Regions from separate parts of the Anaeromusa sp. genome, predicted to be linked through region 3. Evidence: riboswitches for the same ligand, from Rfam matches in the RefSeq annotation. Region 3 holds a riboswitch; each other region holds the start of a gene.

Region 1 (3,116 bases), on a different contig from region 3:
ACAAAGAGATCGTGATTCAGCCTCTGCATGTGGAAGCAGGCGATGAGTATTCTAAATTGATGCGTGTTGTGGACAAGTACGAAAAATCCTTTGACAAGGTTTCTGTAGGTCGGCCGATTCTTTATTATACCGGCCAAGAAGGGGAAAAACCAGATGACTATGCTATCGCAATTAAAGCGTTGCAAGACCAATTGCCGAAATTAGGAAAAAATGAAGCTGTTGGCTTGATGGGTCACGGTGGTGTAAACCCTTCGAATACGGCGTATGCCGCTCTGCAACTAAAGCTTCAAGATGCAGGCTTGAAAAACGTCTTTGTTTTCACGGTGGAAGGGTATCCTACTTATGAGAATATGGTCACAGCGTTAAAGGCCAATAAAATTAAGAAAATCACGCTAATGCCCTTTATGCTGGTAGCTGGCGACCATGCTCAAAATGATATGGCGGGCGACGAAAAGGATTCTTTTAAATCGCAGTTGACTGCGGCAGGCTTCCAAGTAGAAGCGTATATTCACGGTTTGGGAGAAAATAAAGGGATTCAGGATATTTATGTACAGCATGTGAAAGATGCGATTGAAAATAATTATAAAGAACGCGGCAAGGATAAACCTGTAATTCCAGTTATTGAATAAATTGAATAGGCTATAAATGCAATAAAAGGCTGCCGAGAAAATTGGCAGCCTTTTATTGTGTTCCTGCAGATAAGGGAAAATAGAGTATTGACGCTAGTGACGAATATGGAAATGTTTTGCGGAGTTAACAAAAGTGAATGGCTAAAACCTAGGCTTAGGTTGACTTTTTGGGTTCTTTTTGTTACATTTAACAATGACAAAAACATATTATTTGGAGCAGGTGCCCGGAAGGGCTTAATAGGGAAGACCGGTGAAAAACCGGCGCGGTCCCGCCACTGTAATGGGGAGCAAATCCAAGAAATGCCACTGGGGCGAATGCCTTGGGAAGGTTTGGAGGAGCGAAGAACCAGAGCCAGGAGAACTGCCTGTTTGACAATCGCCGCTAGACCTACGAAGGATAGGGAAGGAGATTTAAACAGGGTTCTGTTTATTTTCAATCCCGGTCATAGCGATCGGGATTTTTGTTTTTTGAAGACATTAAGAAAAAAGGAGCGACAATAAGGATGAGTTTACGGGTGAAAAAAGTGCTGGCGTTACTTGCTACGGCCTGTTTAGTAACAACGGGCTTAGGAAGCGGCTCCATGAGGACGCAGAGAAAAAAAGCAATTGTAGTTACTAGCTTTGGAACTACTTTTCCTAAAACGCGTAAGGCTTGCATTGAGAGTGTTGAAAATGATATGCGAGAAATTTTTCCTGAGTATGAAATTCGTCGCGCTTTTACGGCTCGCCAAGTGATTGCGAAAATAGCGGCGGAAGAAAAGCTTCAGATAGATACGTTAGAACAAGCCTTAAGCAAGCTGAAGGAAGAAGGTTACCAGGAGGTGGTCATTCAGCCGCTTCATTTGACTCCTGGAGAGGAATACGAAAAGAAAATTTTAAGCGTGTATCGACAGTATGTTTCGGATAAGTCTTTTGACGTTCTTACTATAGGAAGGCCAATACTAATGTTTGACGGACAAAGAGGAATGCCGGATGACTTTACGGCGTTGGCGGAGGCGGTTGAGCAACAAATGCCCGGGCTCGCCGCAGAAGAAGCTGTTTTGTTCATGGGACATGGCTCCCCAAATCAGCCGAATCCGGCGTATGGCAAAATGCAGCGTGTATTGCAGGCGAGAGGTCACAAGGCCTATATGGGAGTTGTGGAAGAAAACGATCATCCTAATTTTGAAGATGCGCTGGCGGAATTGAAAAAGAATCAGGTTAAGAAGGTTATCTTAATGCCGTTTATGTTGGTAGCTGGCGATCATGTGCAAAATGATATGGCTGGCGACGAGCCGGATTCTTGGAAGAATCTTTTAGAGAAGGACGGATTTCAAGTAGAAGTCGAACTAAAGGGCCTGGGCGAAAATGCGGCATATCGTTCCCTCTATGTGAAACATGCTCGCGATGCGATTCGAGGGTTGTATCAACCGTAGTAACAGCGGCCGTGTTTTGTGAATAATAGAGATAAGACTTGACGATAAACGTCAAGGAGGAGAAAGGTTGGGTTGGCATGGAGCAAAATCGCCTGCTGGCGGCAGGAGGTGTTTTGCAGGTTAAAGCGGATTTGCTGCTTTGCCGCTTTCCACAGCGGCGTATCGCTTTGAGCACCTCTCAATATAACGGCGGTATCCAAGAGTTGTCCGCCGTATTCAACCATCGTTTGACCTTTTTTGCCGAGAGTGAAGCAACATTGCCTGGCGGCAGCTTGGACGGGTATTTGGCTTCTATTGTCGAACGCGAGGGACTACCCAAAGATGAAACTAGCGGTCTTTTAACGACGGCGCACATGGAGTGTATGTCCTACCAGCGACGTTTTTATGAGGGGATTACAGTGGAAGCCATTGTGACTGCCGGAGTGGAGCATAATGCTGCTCGAGCCGGAGAGGATGCGCTTTATTGGGAACATCATGGAGAATATATTCCTGTTTCAGGAACCATTAACATTTTGCTTCTTGTAGAAGCGAATTTATCCCCGGGCGCTTTGGCTAAAGCATTGATTACGGCTACGGAAGCGAAAAGCGCAGCCTTGCAAGATTTAGAAGTGCGCAGTCCGCATAGTTTGCTTCCGGCAACTGGTACTGGAACCGATGGGATCATCTTGGTAAGTCACATGGCTGGAACGGCTTGTCGGGATGTAGGGACGCAGTCTAAATTAGGAGAAATGATAGCAGATGCAGTAAAGTCAGGGGTTAAAACAGCTTTGTTTAAGGAAGAAGGATTAAAGGAACAGGCTCAATATTATTCCCCCAAAAATATTCGTTGCAGTCATAAAGCTTCTTGCAGATAACTTGCGGTTCATAAATAACATTTTGAAATGATAAGGTTGAGGTGCGGCACTAGCCGGGAAAGGAGTTAAAAAAATGGATTTGGAACGGATTTGGCAGTTGTTTCAAGCTGGAGGGATCGTAATGTACCCTTTGGTTTTTTGTTCGATTTTAGTATTGGCGGTGACTTTGGAGCGGCATTGGAACTATAAAGAGGCGGAACAGTTTCGGAAAGGTAAGG
Region 2 (2,380 bases), on a different contig from region 3:
TCAATAACAAGTCCGTCACGTTCCGCTAATTTTTTGATGATAATACGGGAAGTAAAGGCATGACGCACGTCATACTCCGGAAAAGCTGCCTTAATTTTCGCTTCCACTGCATCGGTCGTAGCCTTGCGCGTATCCGCATAGGTTGTACCAAAGCTGACTACCAAAATGGCTTTTTTAACAGTTGGCGCCTCGGCTGCCTGGGAAACGGAAAAACTTGTCGCCATTCCCATTAGGGCAAATAAAACCGCTGTCATCAAACATAAAATACTTCTTTTCAAATTCCCTCACTCCTTATATAGTGTTTATTCTCTTCAAGGAATCGCTGCTTTCTTATAAAACAAGCGGCTCCTCCTCAAATACTATGAGTAAATGTAGCTTCCAGCTTTGTGTTTTTCAAACCGCTGTCCACTTCCTTTTGATCTTTATAGACCAATTCCAGTGAATTATCTTTGTTTAGTTGATGTTTAACGCCATAATAAAAACCCTTGTTGTTGTTATCAAAATCGCTTTGTTTTCCCATATCGCCATTCGTTTCTACTTTAAACGCAGTAATATACATTGACGTTTTATCATCAAAGCCATAATTCCAAGTTACCGCATAGGCGCGATTGTCTTCGCTGCGATTGGACTGCGTATATTCCGCCGTCCAGGTATGCTTGCCTTGTTGATAGCTGCTGTCCAGCGCCCAATGGTTCGTATTTCCATTGACTCGATCTTGATAGCGACCTAACGTCATCCCCCACTGCAACTGCTTATTGGGATGAAAGCCAGTCCGAATCGCATAAATACGGTTGTCTTCATCGCCGGCATTATCCTCTTGTACAAAGGCTGCGTTGATGTCCAAGCCCGCTGCGGCCCCATTTACAGTCACTCCGTCTACAAAAGCCCGCTTCCCAATATTGGACTCTGAGCGGCTGTAAAGAAGCGACGTTGCGCCAATAGTCAAATCTTGACGCCCAAGTTTAAATGCCAAATCTCCTGCTTGTTTTGTCACGCCAAACTGATCAAGGGTCATTACCGTTTTTTTGTCGCCATATACCGAACCATCTGTATTGTAGTCCGCTAAGGCCGGATTCGTAGCATATTGCGCTCCCAAGCGAGCGAATACAGACCAGCCGCTCCCCAATGCCGCTTCTCCTGTTAAGCGTAACGAACTCATGGTACCAGAAGCATTTGCTTCTCCGTCCTTCGTATCTTTTTCATACTTTACGGTCACGTCGCCGCTGAGTTTAATCCCAGACTCCGACTCCGGCTCCGCGGCTAACGCCAACGATGACGTAGAAAAAACAATACCTGCGATGGCCAATGCCACTACTTTTTTCATATGCATGCCCCCTGTTATACTTCTAGCAAGCCCATAGAAACTTCAAACCATTAACCAACAATAAAAACCCCGTCAAAACGACGGGGCCACGGCAAAACAAAACCAAACGGTTTTAAAATCTCCTTCCCATCCTTCGTAGGTCAAATGGCGATTGTCCAATAGGCAGTTCTCCTGGCTCTGGATCTTCGCTCGTCCAAACCTTCCCAAGACTTTCGTCTCAGTGGCATTTCTTGGATTTGCTCCCCATTACAGTGGCGGGACCGCGCCGGCATTTCACCGGTCTTCCCTATTAAGCCCTTCCGGGCACCTATTCCATTCACTATGCACTTGTTATTGTCAACTTTAACAAAAGCTGAAAAAAAAGTCAATGTTACAGTGTCCCTTCCAAACGCAGAGCTTGATCCACGTGAGTGTACTGCATCAACTCTTTAACCATTCCCTGCACGCCAGTCACAACTAACGATCCATGTCTTTTCCGACTCACTTTATGCAACGTTACCATCATACTTAATCCAGCGCTATCCATATACGTCACTTCTGCAAGCTTAATGAGAACCCGGTGATAACCAGCTTCAATTTTATTAATTATTTCTTCGCGAATAACACATGCATCTTGAATATAAATTTTACCTTTTAATGTTACGATCGCTTGGTTGCCACTTGTCGCGATTGCATACTCCATAAATACTTCCCCCCCTTGCTTTAAACAACCGCTGTCTATGTTAACCAGGCTGTTTTCTACCACAAGAAACAGCCTGGTTAGTTCATCCATTTCTCTCTTATGCTCTATTTATCGCATGACCCAAAACGCTTGCAGTACCACAATGGACACCGTCAACAAGCAGACCGAAAGAACACCCATAATCAAAGCTGCTTCCGTGCTCTCCGAAAAAATCTTCACCGATTCGCCAGCATACTTTTCAACTTTTTCCATTATACATCCTCCTCTTAAAAACCATAGTTCCCATAGAATCATCTATACTTGTCCGACATCCCCCCTTTAAATAAAAAACCGCTTCCGCCCTCTACTGCAAAGGCGAAAACGGTTTAGCCGAA
Region 3 (4,672 bases):
AGCCGCTGCTTCATGCCCTGTTTTTCTAGTTCCGAGGCCTGCAGGGTCAGTTTGCGGAAATTATCAATATCAATCACCAGCGCCACACCAGGATCCACAGCCAAACCCAAAAAGCTGGCCCGTTCCCGATAATGCGTCATCTCTTCCACTTGCCCGGAAATGAGGTCATACACAAAAGACATTTGAATAAACGGCATGGCCTCGGCCACGCTTTTGCGCAACGCTTCTTCTTCTTGGTGCTTGCTTTTCATGGCCTTGACGCCTTCAGCCACTTTGCGCAGTGTTTCTGTAAGCTCCTCTGGCCGCACTGGTTTCAGCAAATATTCCACAGCACCCATGGAGAGGGCCTGTTTGGCATAGCTGAATTCGTCAAAGGCCGTCAGCATCACAATGCGCGTATCCGGCAGCAGCACCCGAATGCTTTTCGCCGCCTCCAAGCCGTTGATCTCCGGCATCCGGATGTCCATCAGCACAATATCCGGCCGTTCTTCCATGGCCAGCCGGACAGCGCTGGCGCCATCGCCTGCCTCACCGACAATCTGAACCTGAGGATAGTTTTTTTCAATAATGAAGCGCAACGCTTGCCGCTCCAATTGTTCATCGTCGGCTATCAACAGCGTATACATACAACGACTCCTTCCCGAATGCTGCCGGTCTTCCCTGACCGACTTTCTGCGATCATTTAATTATGCCGAAACGGCAGACGCAGCCGTACCGAAGTTCCTTCTCCAGGCATGCTTTCTACCGAAAGGCCGTATTGTTCGCCAAAAAAATGGCAAATACGCTTATGTACATTCATAATACCTAAGCCGGTTGTCTGTCCATGCGAATTTTGCCGCCGCTCCTCTCGAAACAAGCTCTGCAAACGTTCCGCCGACATCCCCACGCCAGTATCTCTCACCGTCAACACCATATCACCGTTATCCATCTGTCCTTCCAGAAAAATTTTGCCGCCTTCCACTCGATTTTCCAAACCATGAATAATGGCGTTTTCCACCAACGGCTGCAGAGTCAACGCTGGAATGAGTCCTTCTAAAAGAGTGGCATCGATGTGAATCTCCGAGGCAATACGGTCGCCGAAGCGAACCTTTTGAATGGTCAAATAATCCCGCGTGGATTTGACCTCTTCTTCGATCGTACGCAGCACGTCAATATCCCTCAGATTATTGCGCAGCAGATCCGCTAAGGCGTACACCACTTCCTGGGTTTTTTCCGCTCCTTCCAACAAAGCCAAGCGCGCGATAGTATTCAGCGTGTTAAACAAAAAATGAGGATTGACCTGTGATTGCAGCGCCTTCAATTCCGTCACCTGCAGCAGGCTTTCCAGCTCCGCCTTGGCTTTCATCTCCAGCATCAGCTGCTTTTGCACAATATTGGCCAGGCCAATTTCTACAATGTAGTTGGACATGATATAAATCAGATCCGCCCCAGCCTTAATGCGATGCTCCGGCACAATTTCCACCTGGTCAAAAAGCTCCCCTATTTTTTCCTTATCTACCGGCAAATCCGCCACACGGCGATACATTTCTTCTTTGACCTCTTTAATATCGCTATGCTCGGTTTCCACTACCACCTGGCCCGCCAAAAATGCGCCGATATACTCGTCCTGCACAATAATTGGCGCCGCCAAATCCGTCAACCCGCTATGGCAAAGATGCACCATGGGACGCTTATTCTGCGTAGCCCGGCGGCCGCTTTTGTCGTCGCAGTTCATACAGCGGCGAAAGCCCTCTTCAAAAGAACGAACATAATTGCAAAAACAGGTGAAATGGCTAGGCTTGGTAATGGGGCGGCCTTCGGGATCTACGATGACTGCCGCCAGTCCTGTGGCTTCTGCAAACTTATCTTGAATCTCTTGCAATACACTAGTGTCAACAATTTCACTTAACGTAAACCGGCTGACTTGCATGTTCAATTCCCTCCATCCTTTTACGACGCATCCGGCAGGTTTTTGTCTTGTCAAATTTTTCGCATAAATGAATACTATTAGTTATGCGGATACGATTTTCCTGCGTCAGGATTTCGGGATGTGAAATTTTTGTCATGCATCGCCAACTTCTTTGGCAATATTTTACAAGGCAGCTCGTTGCTCTTTTTCCGGCGCCGCTGGAATAAAATCGGTAATCCGCGCCATATTATGCATCGTATAGAGCATAGTCTTCAGCAAAAACACCATCAATACGGCTCCTGTCCCTTCGCCTAAAGCCATATTGGCTTTCAGCACCACTTCCTCCGCCGGAATATTTCCTAGCAGCAAAGAGTATGCCATCCCCGGTTCCCGGGACATATGGGACGGAATCGCGTACTTCTCCACCCCAGTATCCAGCTTTGAGGCGCAAATATAAGCAACGGCCGTAATAAAACCATCAATGACAAAGGGCGTTTTTAAGCGTGCACATTCCAGCATAGCGGCGCAAATGGCTACCATGTCAAAGCCGCCTACGCAACGCAGAATATCTTTGGCGGTATGAAACTTCTCTTTATGCAATTCTACGCCTTTAGCAACTACCTGGCATTTGTTCTTAATCAATTCGCTCGTCTGCAGCCCGGCGCCGCCGCCGACAATGAACTCCGGCAAAATACCGGTCAAGCCGTGTAAAACCGCTGATGATGTCGTCGTATTGCCAATCCCCATTTCACCCATTGAAATTAGGTTGTAGCCTTTAGCCGCCAATTGACGAACCTGTTCCTGCCCGGCTTCCCAGGCAACCGCAAATTCAGCCTCGTTCATGGCTTCTTCTTTGAGAAAGCTGCGGCTGCCCATGGCCGCCTTGCGAGAAATTCCAGTAAAAGGTCTTGTAGAATTGACGCCAACATCAATGACCCGATAAGGTATGCCGCACTGCTGGCAAAAACAGCTGATCGTCGCCCGGCCATCCACCATATTCTGCGCCTGCAAATAAGTAATCTCCTCAGGGTCTTTGGCCACGCCTTCAGCAATGACGCCATTATCCGCCGCAAACACTAAATGAAAGGGCTTCAGCTCTGTTTTCACTTCGCCCCAGGACAGCACCATCTTTTTTAGGTATTTTTCCAACAAGCCCAGGCTATGACGAGGTTTAGCCGCCCCGTCAATCCACTCATTCACTTCCTGTTCCAAACTCATAAAAGCCCCTCCTTCAACACGTTCAGCCTGCAACTGCCGTACCAGCGGGGATGAGGGATATAAAAACAACCCAGCCACAAAGGCTAGGTATCTTTTCTTAAGTGTACCTATCCTTCTGGCATTCCCCTTGGCGCGAGGGTGCATGACAGCCAAAACAGGCAGGTATCCTGGCTAACGGTTCCTCAAGCTTCCTGCACCTTCCCGGTTTCCCAGTGGCATACGCAAGCGCTCTCCCCGAATACAGTGGCGCGACCGCATCGTTTACAGGCCAATGGCCTGTCCGAACTTCCCTATTCTCCTCCGGTTTTTTCAAAGCTTCCGAAGGCACCTGTTTGGTGGCATCCTTTTTCAGTTGTCTTGAAAATTCTTTTCTCCGATAAACAAATTAAATCCTGCCTCACTGAAACGGCTCGACAAGATAATGGGCAAGGTAGTCAAAATACTCCTATTCTTTACACATCTATCCTTGTAGCCTGTCCATGTTCAATCGCCACATCCCAAAGTTGCTGCAACGGTTTCCCTCGCAGCAAACATAATAAAACGCGAATGGTGCCTCCATGAGCCACCACCGCAATTGCTTCCTCTTCTTGATGCGCTTCACGAATCGCCTGCAGCGCCGGCCACGCTCGTTTTGCCAGCTCGCTAAAGCCCTCGCCCTCCGGCGCACATCCCTTCTCAGGATGCTCATACATTAAGCTCAATTCATCCGCCCATTTTTCCATAATTTGCTCATACCGCAGACCTTCCCATAAGCCGAAGTGAAGTTCTCGCAGTTCCGGCTTCTGCTGCACCTGTAGCCTGTGCGGCTGCGCTATTGTCTCCGCCGTTTCTACAGCCCGTTTCAAATCGCTGGCATAGACCCCCGCCAGCGGCTCCTTTGCTAATAAAGCCGCTGTTTCCTGCGCTTGCCTCCGCCCGTTTTCGTTCAAAGGTATATCGCTATGCCCCTGATACCGTTTGGTCCGGTTCCACTCGGTTTCACCATGTCGCACAAACCAAATCTTCATAATGACTCCATTCTCTTCACCTTATACTTCAGACACTTTTATTTCACTCGTCAAGGCCGTTGCCACTCTTTGCAGAACGTCTTTCCAGTCTCCCACTCGGGTTTGACGAAAAATTCGGATCGTTGGATACCAAGGAGAATCTTCGCGCTGCAGTTGCCAGCGCCATTCAGGTGCAAACGGCAAGAGAAGCCAAGTCTTCTTCCCCATTGCTCCCGCTAAATGGGCAACAGCCGTATCTACTGCAATCACCATATCTAAATTGGCAATTAATGCTGCCGTTTCGGAAAAGTTAGTAAGCAGCTCTGTAAAATCAGCAATAGGAATGGCGCTATTTTGTAGCACCTTGCTCTCCGCGCCTAATTGCAAGCTAATCCATAAAACAGGCACAGCCTTAAAAAGTTCTGCAACTTCTGCAAGTTGAGCAGAACGATTGCGATCATTCTTATGCCCTGGGTTTCCCGCCCAAACCACCCCAACTTTCAATGCATTCCCATTACTTTGTTTCGCAAGAATATCCTTCCATTTACTCACTAGCGTCTCGTTGGCAACTACATAGGGA
Region 4 (4,672 bases), on a different contig from region 3:
TGGGGAACGCAGCTGCGGATGGTCCTTCCAGTGAGGGCGCGGCGGCTGGTGGAGGTTCGTCAGAGGGAGGAAGCCCGTCGGACGGACAAAGCGCAGGAACTGGTGCTGGCGGAGGCGGCGGGACAGCACCTGCTTCCACTAGGGTGTTACCGCCGCGCATTTTACGGCAGACTGAGCCTTCCTATCCGGAATCTCTGCGTCAGCAGCGTATTGAGGGCCGCGTGGCGGTACGCATGTTGGTGTTGGAAGATGGAAGCGTAGGCGATGCAGATGTGGTATCTTCTTCGGGATATGGAGAAATGGATGCGGCCGCAGTGGACGCGGTTAGACAATGGCAATTTGTGCCGGCAAGGCATGAAGGCGGCGGTGCTGTGCGTTGCCGGACAACCTTGTCTGTTAGTTTTCGGTTACGCTGAGTTGACTTAAAATATTGCAATTATAGTAAAAAAATGTGATGTGTGATGGATTATTGCCTAAGTATTGAAAAGTGGGAATAATCCATGGAACTGTGTTGACTTTTTCAACTTATTTTGGTAAAGTCAATACAAATAAGTGAATATTGATGGAGCAGGTGCCCGGAAGGGCTTAATAGGGAAGACCGGTGTAATGCCGGCGCGGTCCCGCCACTGTAATGGGGAGCAAATCCAAGAAATGCCACTGGGGCGAAAGCCTTGGGAAGGTTTGGAGGAGCGAAGATCCAGAGCCAGGAGAACTGCCTGTTTGACAATCACCGCTAGACCTACGAAGGATAGGGATGGAGATTCAGACAGTTTTGTTTGTATTTCGATCCCGGCCTATGGCCGGGATTTTCTTTTCTGCACATACCAACAGCAGAAGCGATGAAACTTTTCTTTGATTCCACTTCTACATCCTAGGGATAGCTTAAAATTGAATAAAAGAAACAGGCGCCCGGAAGGGCTTAATAGAAAAGACCGGTGAAAAACCGGCGCGGTCCCGCCACTGTAATGGGGAGCGAATCCAAGAGATGCCACTGGGGTGAAAGCCTTGGGAAGGTTTGGAAGAGCGAAGATCCAGAGCCAGGAGAACTGCCTGTTTGACAATCACCGCTAGACCTACGAACGATGGGAAGGGGATTCGCCAAATAGAGCTTTTATTTGGTTGTAATTCAAAACATTCCATCGTTGTAGGTGGGATGTTTTCTTTTGTCTTAGACAGAAGAAAAAGTGGATCTTGAATCTTCCGTCTGGAGTGTGATGGGAGTTTTAAGATAGATTTATTTCATTGCTCACTATAAGTCTCGCATAGAGACGAGCCCCAGGGGTAGGGGCTTCTTTTTTCTAATCCAGGTAAAAGAGCAAACGCTTAGAAGCCTGATTTGATAGAACTGTTGGTGCTGTACAGAAGGGAGCGAGGGAAATGGCGGTAGAGCGTTCTTGTCAAGAATGGGAAGAGAAAAAAGCATTAATGCAAGGTGCGGCAGCTTTTTTTGCTGGAATACCAGACGTAAACTCTACCGAAAATGCCCCGCTTCAGTGTTATTTGCAAGCATGTTCTTTGCTGGAGCGCCAGGGAGTTGAAAGAAGTTGTACGCAAAAAGGATTTTTGCGTAGCAACGCTTTAAAAGAAACTGATGCTAGGAAGAAAATGGTTTTTCAAAACCAAAATTATTTTTGGGGAGATATCCAAGGGCAAGATGCTTTTGCTAGAGGATATCGCAGTGCTATGGCTACTTTATTCCAGCTTTTACCGATACCAAAGAGAAAGCAGAGCAAGGAAGCAAGGGTTGCTTTACTTGGCGGTTCACCTGCGTATGCAGGTGATTTGGTGCGTATAGTGCGTCTTCGCGAGTTATTACGTCAAAAAAGTATTGTTGTAAAAGCGATACCGGGAATGGGAAGCTCTTTAGAAGAAATTGCCGAGTCTGTACAAGTTTCCTTGAATGTAGTTGTGCATAAAGAATTGGGAGCGCCAATGGCTCGTTATTTGCAGCGTGAATATGGAATTCCTTGGTTGTTGCTGCCTTTATTTACTAGTGAAGCACAGCAAATACAAAGTATTGAAAAGGCGCTGGAAAAGCCGCAACGGCAATGTAACTCTGCGGATCGAGAAGACTCTCCGGCTGCGCTGTCGCCAGTGGTTTTTTATATAGGATCTTGCCAAAAGGAGAATGATTGTGAAGCCCATAATCTTCAGCAGTAATATTGATCGTCAGTATCGCCAAATGCAACAAGCGTTACAGGAATTGCGCAGCGGTGATGAGACAATAAACCTAGGTCGTGTCGTGGATTTACATGAAAATTTACGATGGAATATAGAATGGCAGCGGCAGTTAGATAACTGCGGCTGCTTTATCTGTTCCTGGATGGGACATGGTAAAGAATGGGATTTTCTAAAAAAAACAATAGACTATTTAAAGTATCGAGGAAAAAAGTACATAGTTCTGCCGGCGAATCCTTTGGCGGAAGGTGGAGAAAAACAAGGGTTTGAAGAAGAAGAGCAAACTCGTTTGCGGCGATATTTGACTTATGGAGGAAAAGAAAATTATTGCAATCTTTGGCTCTGGCTTCGCAATGTCGCTGAAGGTAACGGCGAGTTATGGAAGGAACCTGTGCCTCAGCCCTGGCAAGGAATCTTTCGTTCTGGTCAGGAAGGAACAATACAAGATATTGCAATTTACAAAGAGCAATTTTTACACGGGGCTAAATTAGTTGCGGGCGTCTTGTTTCCACGCGATGAGTGGGTTTGGCGCGATTTGCGGCATCAGGAAAGCTTGATTCGAGAGCTGGAGGCGCAGGGGCTGCAGGTCATTCCGGTTTTTAGCCATTGGGCCAAGAACGAGGCTTTAGGGGCGCCGGGCGTAGATGAGGCGGTACGGCGTTTTTTCTTTGATGCAACAGGACGCTGCTTAGTGGATGTTGTTATTAATTGCTTCAAGTTTTCCCTTACTGTTGGCCGTCCTGTGGATCCTTTGTTTTTACAGAAATTGAATGTGCCGATTTTACAAGGCGTTACCTTGCTGCAAACAGAGGAGAGCTGGGAGACAAGCGTAACCGGTCTAAACCCTGTAGAACTTTCTTGCTGTGTTGTGCTTCCAGAGATTGACGGTGTGATTCATGGAGCGCCTCTGGCAGCGAAAAATCCAGCTGAAGACGGGGCAAGTCATTTTGAACCGATCGCGGAACGGTGCAAGGCTATGGCTGCCAGGGCGGCAAAGTGGGCTAGGCTGCGTCAGAAGAAGAATAGCGAAAAGAAAATTGCTATCATTTTTCATAATTATCCGCCCCGCAATTTCAATATCGGTACGGCGGAAGGTCTTGATTCTCCCGCAAGCGTACAGCGGCTGCTGGAGAGAATGGAGGCAGCCGGCTATCTAGTTGGCGAGCTGCCCGCGAATGGGGCGGAGCTGCTGGAAGCCATGCTGGCCCAAGCGACCAATGACGGACGTTTTTTGACAGACAAACAAAAGAAGACTGCTTTGGGCTGGGTTGAGTCAAAACGGGTTCAAGAATGGGCGAAACAGTGGCCCCCAAAAGTGCGGACGCATATGAAGGAAAGCTGGGGAGAGGCTCCGGGAGAAGCCTTTTGTTATGAAGAAGGCTTGCTGGTGCCTGGTTTACGCCTGGGTAATGTGGTGGTTACGGTTCAGCCGCCGCGAGGCTTTGAAGGAGATCCGGGGAAACTGTATCATTCGCCGGATTGTGCGCCCACCTATCATTACTTGGCCTTTTATCGCTGGCTGAAAGAGGATTTTCAAGCGGATGCGGTGGTACATATTGGAACTCATGGCTCGTTGGAATGGCTGCCAGGCAAGGGCGCGGGACTGAGCGAAGCGTGCTATCCGGATTTGGCATTGGCGGACTTGCCGAACGTATATCCGTACTTGATTACGGTTATTGGCGAAGGCGTACAGGCTAAACGGCGCAGCGCCGCCTGCCTAATCGGGCATTTGCCGCCGCCCATGGCTAGGGCGGAAGCGTATGAAGAACTGGAAGAATTAGAAAAAATGCTCGAAGAGTACCAGCATTTCCTAACCTTTCAACCGGAACAGGCGGAGGTAGCGGCTGGACGAATTCGGGAAAAAGCGGCGACTGCATCCATGGAAAAGGAAGTGCCGCCGGAGGCGGACTTTTCAGCTTATGCTTTAAAGCTGCACGCCTATATTTCAGATATTAAAAACATGTCCATTCGTACAGGTTTGCATATACTCGGGCAGGCGCCGCAGCAGGAGACTCTTCTTGGCTACTTGCTGGCGCTGACTCGCGTCGAGCAGGCGGAGCAGCCTTCTTTGCCGAAACTGCTGGTTAACATCCGCGGCTATGAGTATGAGGCTTTGCTGGCGGCAAGCGGCGTGCTGACGCCAGACGGCCTGCAAACGCAGGGGCGGATTTTGGATGAAGTGGAAGAAGCGGCCAGGCGTTTTATCGGCATTTTGCAAGCCGGGAATTTTAATGAAGCGGCGCGGCGAAGCGCGGTGGCTAGTATTGGTGATTGTGATGCTTTGTTGCGGGAACAGCTGGCAGGGTTAGCGGAGCATATTTGCGAAGTGCTGGTTCCGGCATTGCAGGCGACAAGTCAGGAAATGGGCCATTTGCTGGACGCTTTATCCGGCTGTTATGTAGAGCCGGGCCCTGCTGGCTCGCCTACCAGCGGTATGACTGACGTACTGCCCACAGGGCGCAATTTTTATGGCGTCGATCCAAAGCTGCTGCCC

The links. A riboswitch is a leader RNA that binds a small molecule or an ion and turns the genes downstream of it on or off. The one in region 3 is predicted to bind cobalamin.
Region 1: linked by a shared signal. The riboswitch ahead of PHF27_RS04380 (sirohydrochlorin cobaltochelatase) and the one ahead of PHF27_RS11495 (nicotinate-nucleotide--dimethylbenzimidazole phosphoribosyltransferase) in region 3 are both predicted to bind cobalamin.
Region 2: linked by a shared signal. The riboswitch ahead of PHF27_RS04390 (hypothetical protein) and the one ahead of PHF27_RS11495 (nicotinate-nucleotide--dimethylbenzimidazole phosphoribosyltransferase) in region 3 are both predicted to bind cobalamin.
Region 4: linked by a shared signal. The riboswitch ahead of PHF27_RS04355 (nitrogenase component 1) and the one ahead of PHF27_RS11495 (nicotinate-nucleotide--dimethylbenzimidazole phosphoribosyltransferase) in region 3 are both predicted to bind cobalamin.

Annotation. Positions count from the first base shown of each region.
Region 1 covers NZ_JAQUZF010000018.1:22,552-25,667, reverse strand. Annotated here, with positions in the region: gene PHF27_RS04385 (sirohydrochlorin cobaltochelatase) at 1-629, shown strand, start outside; cobalamin riboswitch at 831-1,013, shown strand; gene PHF27_RS04380 (sirohydrochlorin cobaltochelatase) at 1,133-2,044, shown strand; gene PHF27_RS04375 (adenosylcobinamide amidohydrolase) at 2,122-2,898, shown strand; gene PHF27_RS04370 (MotA/TolQ/ExbB proton channel family protein) at 2,972-3,116, shown strand, end outside.
Region 2 covers NZ_JAQUZF010000018.1:25,709-28,088, forward strand. Annotated here, with positions in the region: gene PHF27_RS04385 (sirohydrochlorin cobaltochelatase) at 1-224, opposite strand, end outside; gene PHF27_RS04390 (hypothetical protein) at 353-1,324, opposite strand; cobalamin riboswitch at 1,468-1,650, opposite strand; gene PHF27_RS04395 (STAS domain-containing protein) at 1,695-2,006, opposite strand; gene PHF27_RS04400 (hypothetical protein) at 2,115-2,258, opposite strand.
Region 3 covers NZ_JAQUZF010000100.1:1,715-6,386, reverse strand. Annotated here, with positions in the region: gene PHF27_RS11505 (response regulator) at 1-626, opposite strand, end outside; gene PHF27_RS11500 (PocR ligand-binding domain-containing protein) at 683-1,909, opposite strand; gene PHF27_RS11495 (nicotinate-nucleotide--dimethylbenzimidazole phosphoribosyltransferase) at 2,072-3,106, opposite strand; cobalamin riboswitch at 3,246-3,453, opposite strand; gene cobC (alpha-ribazole phosphatase) at 3,559-4,113, opposite strand; gene PHF27_RS11485 (tetratricopeptide repeat protein) at 4,135-4,672, opposite strand, start outside.
Region 4 covers NZ_JAQUZF010000018.1:16,713-21,384, reverse strand. Annotated here, with positions in the region: gene PHF27_RS04360 (energy transducer TonB) at 1-416, shown strand, start outside; cobalamin riboswitch at 553-735, shown strand; cobalamin riboswitch at 887-1,069, shown strand; gene PHF27_RS04355 (nitrogenase component 1) at 1,378-2,160, shown strand; gene cobN (cobaltochelatase subunit CobN) at 2,135-4,672, shown strand, end outside.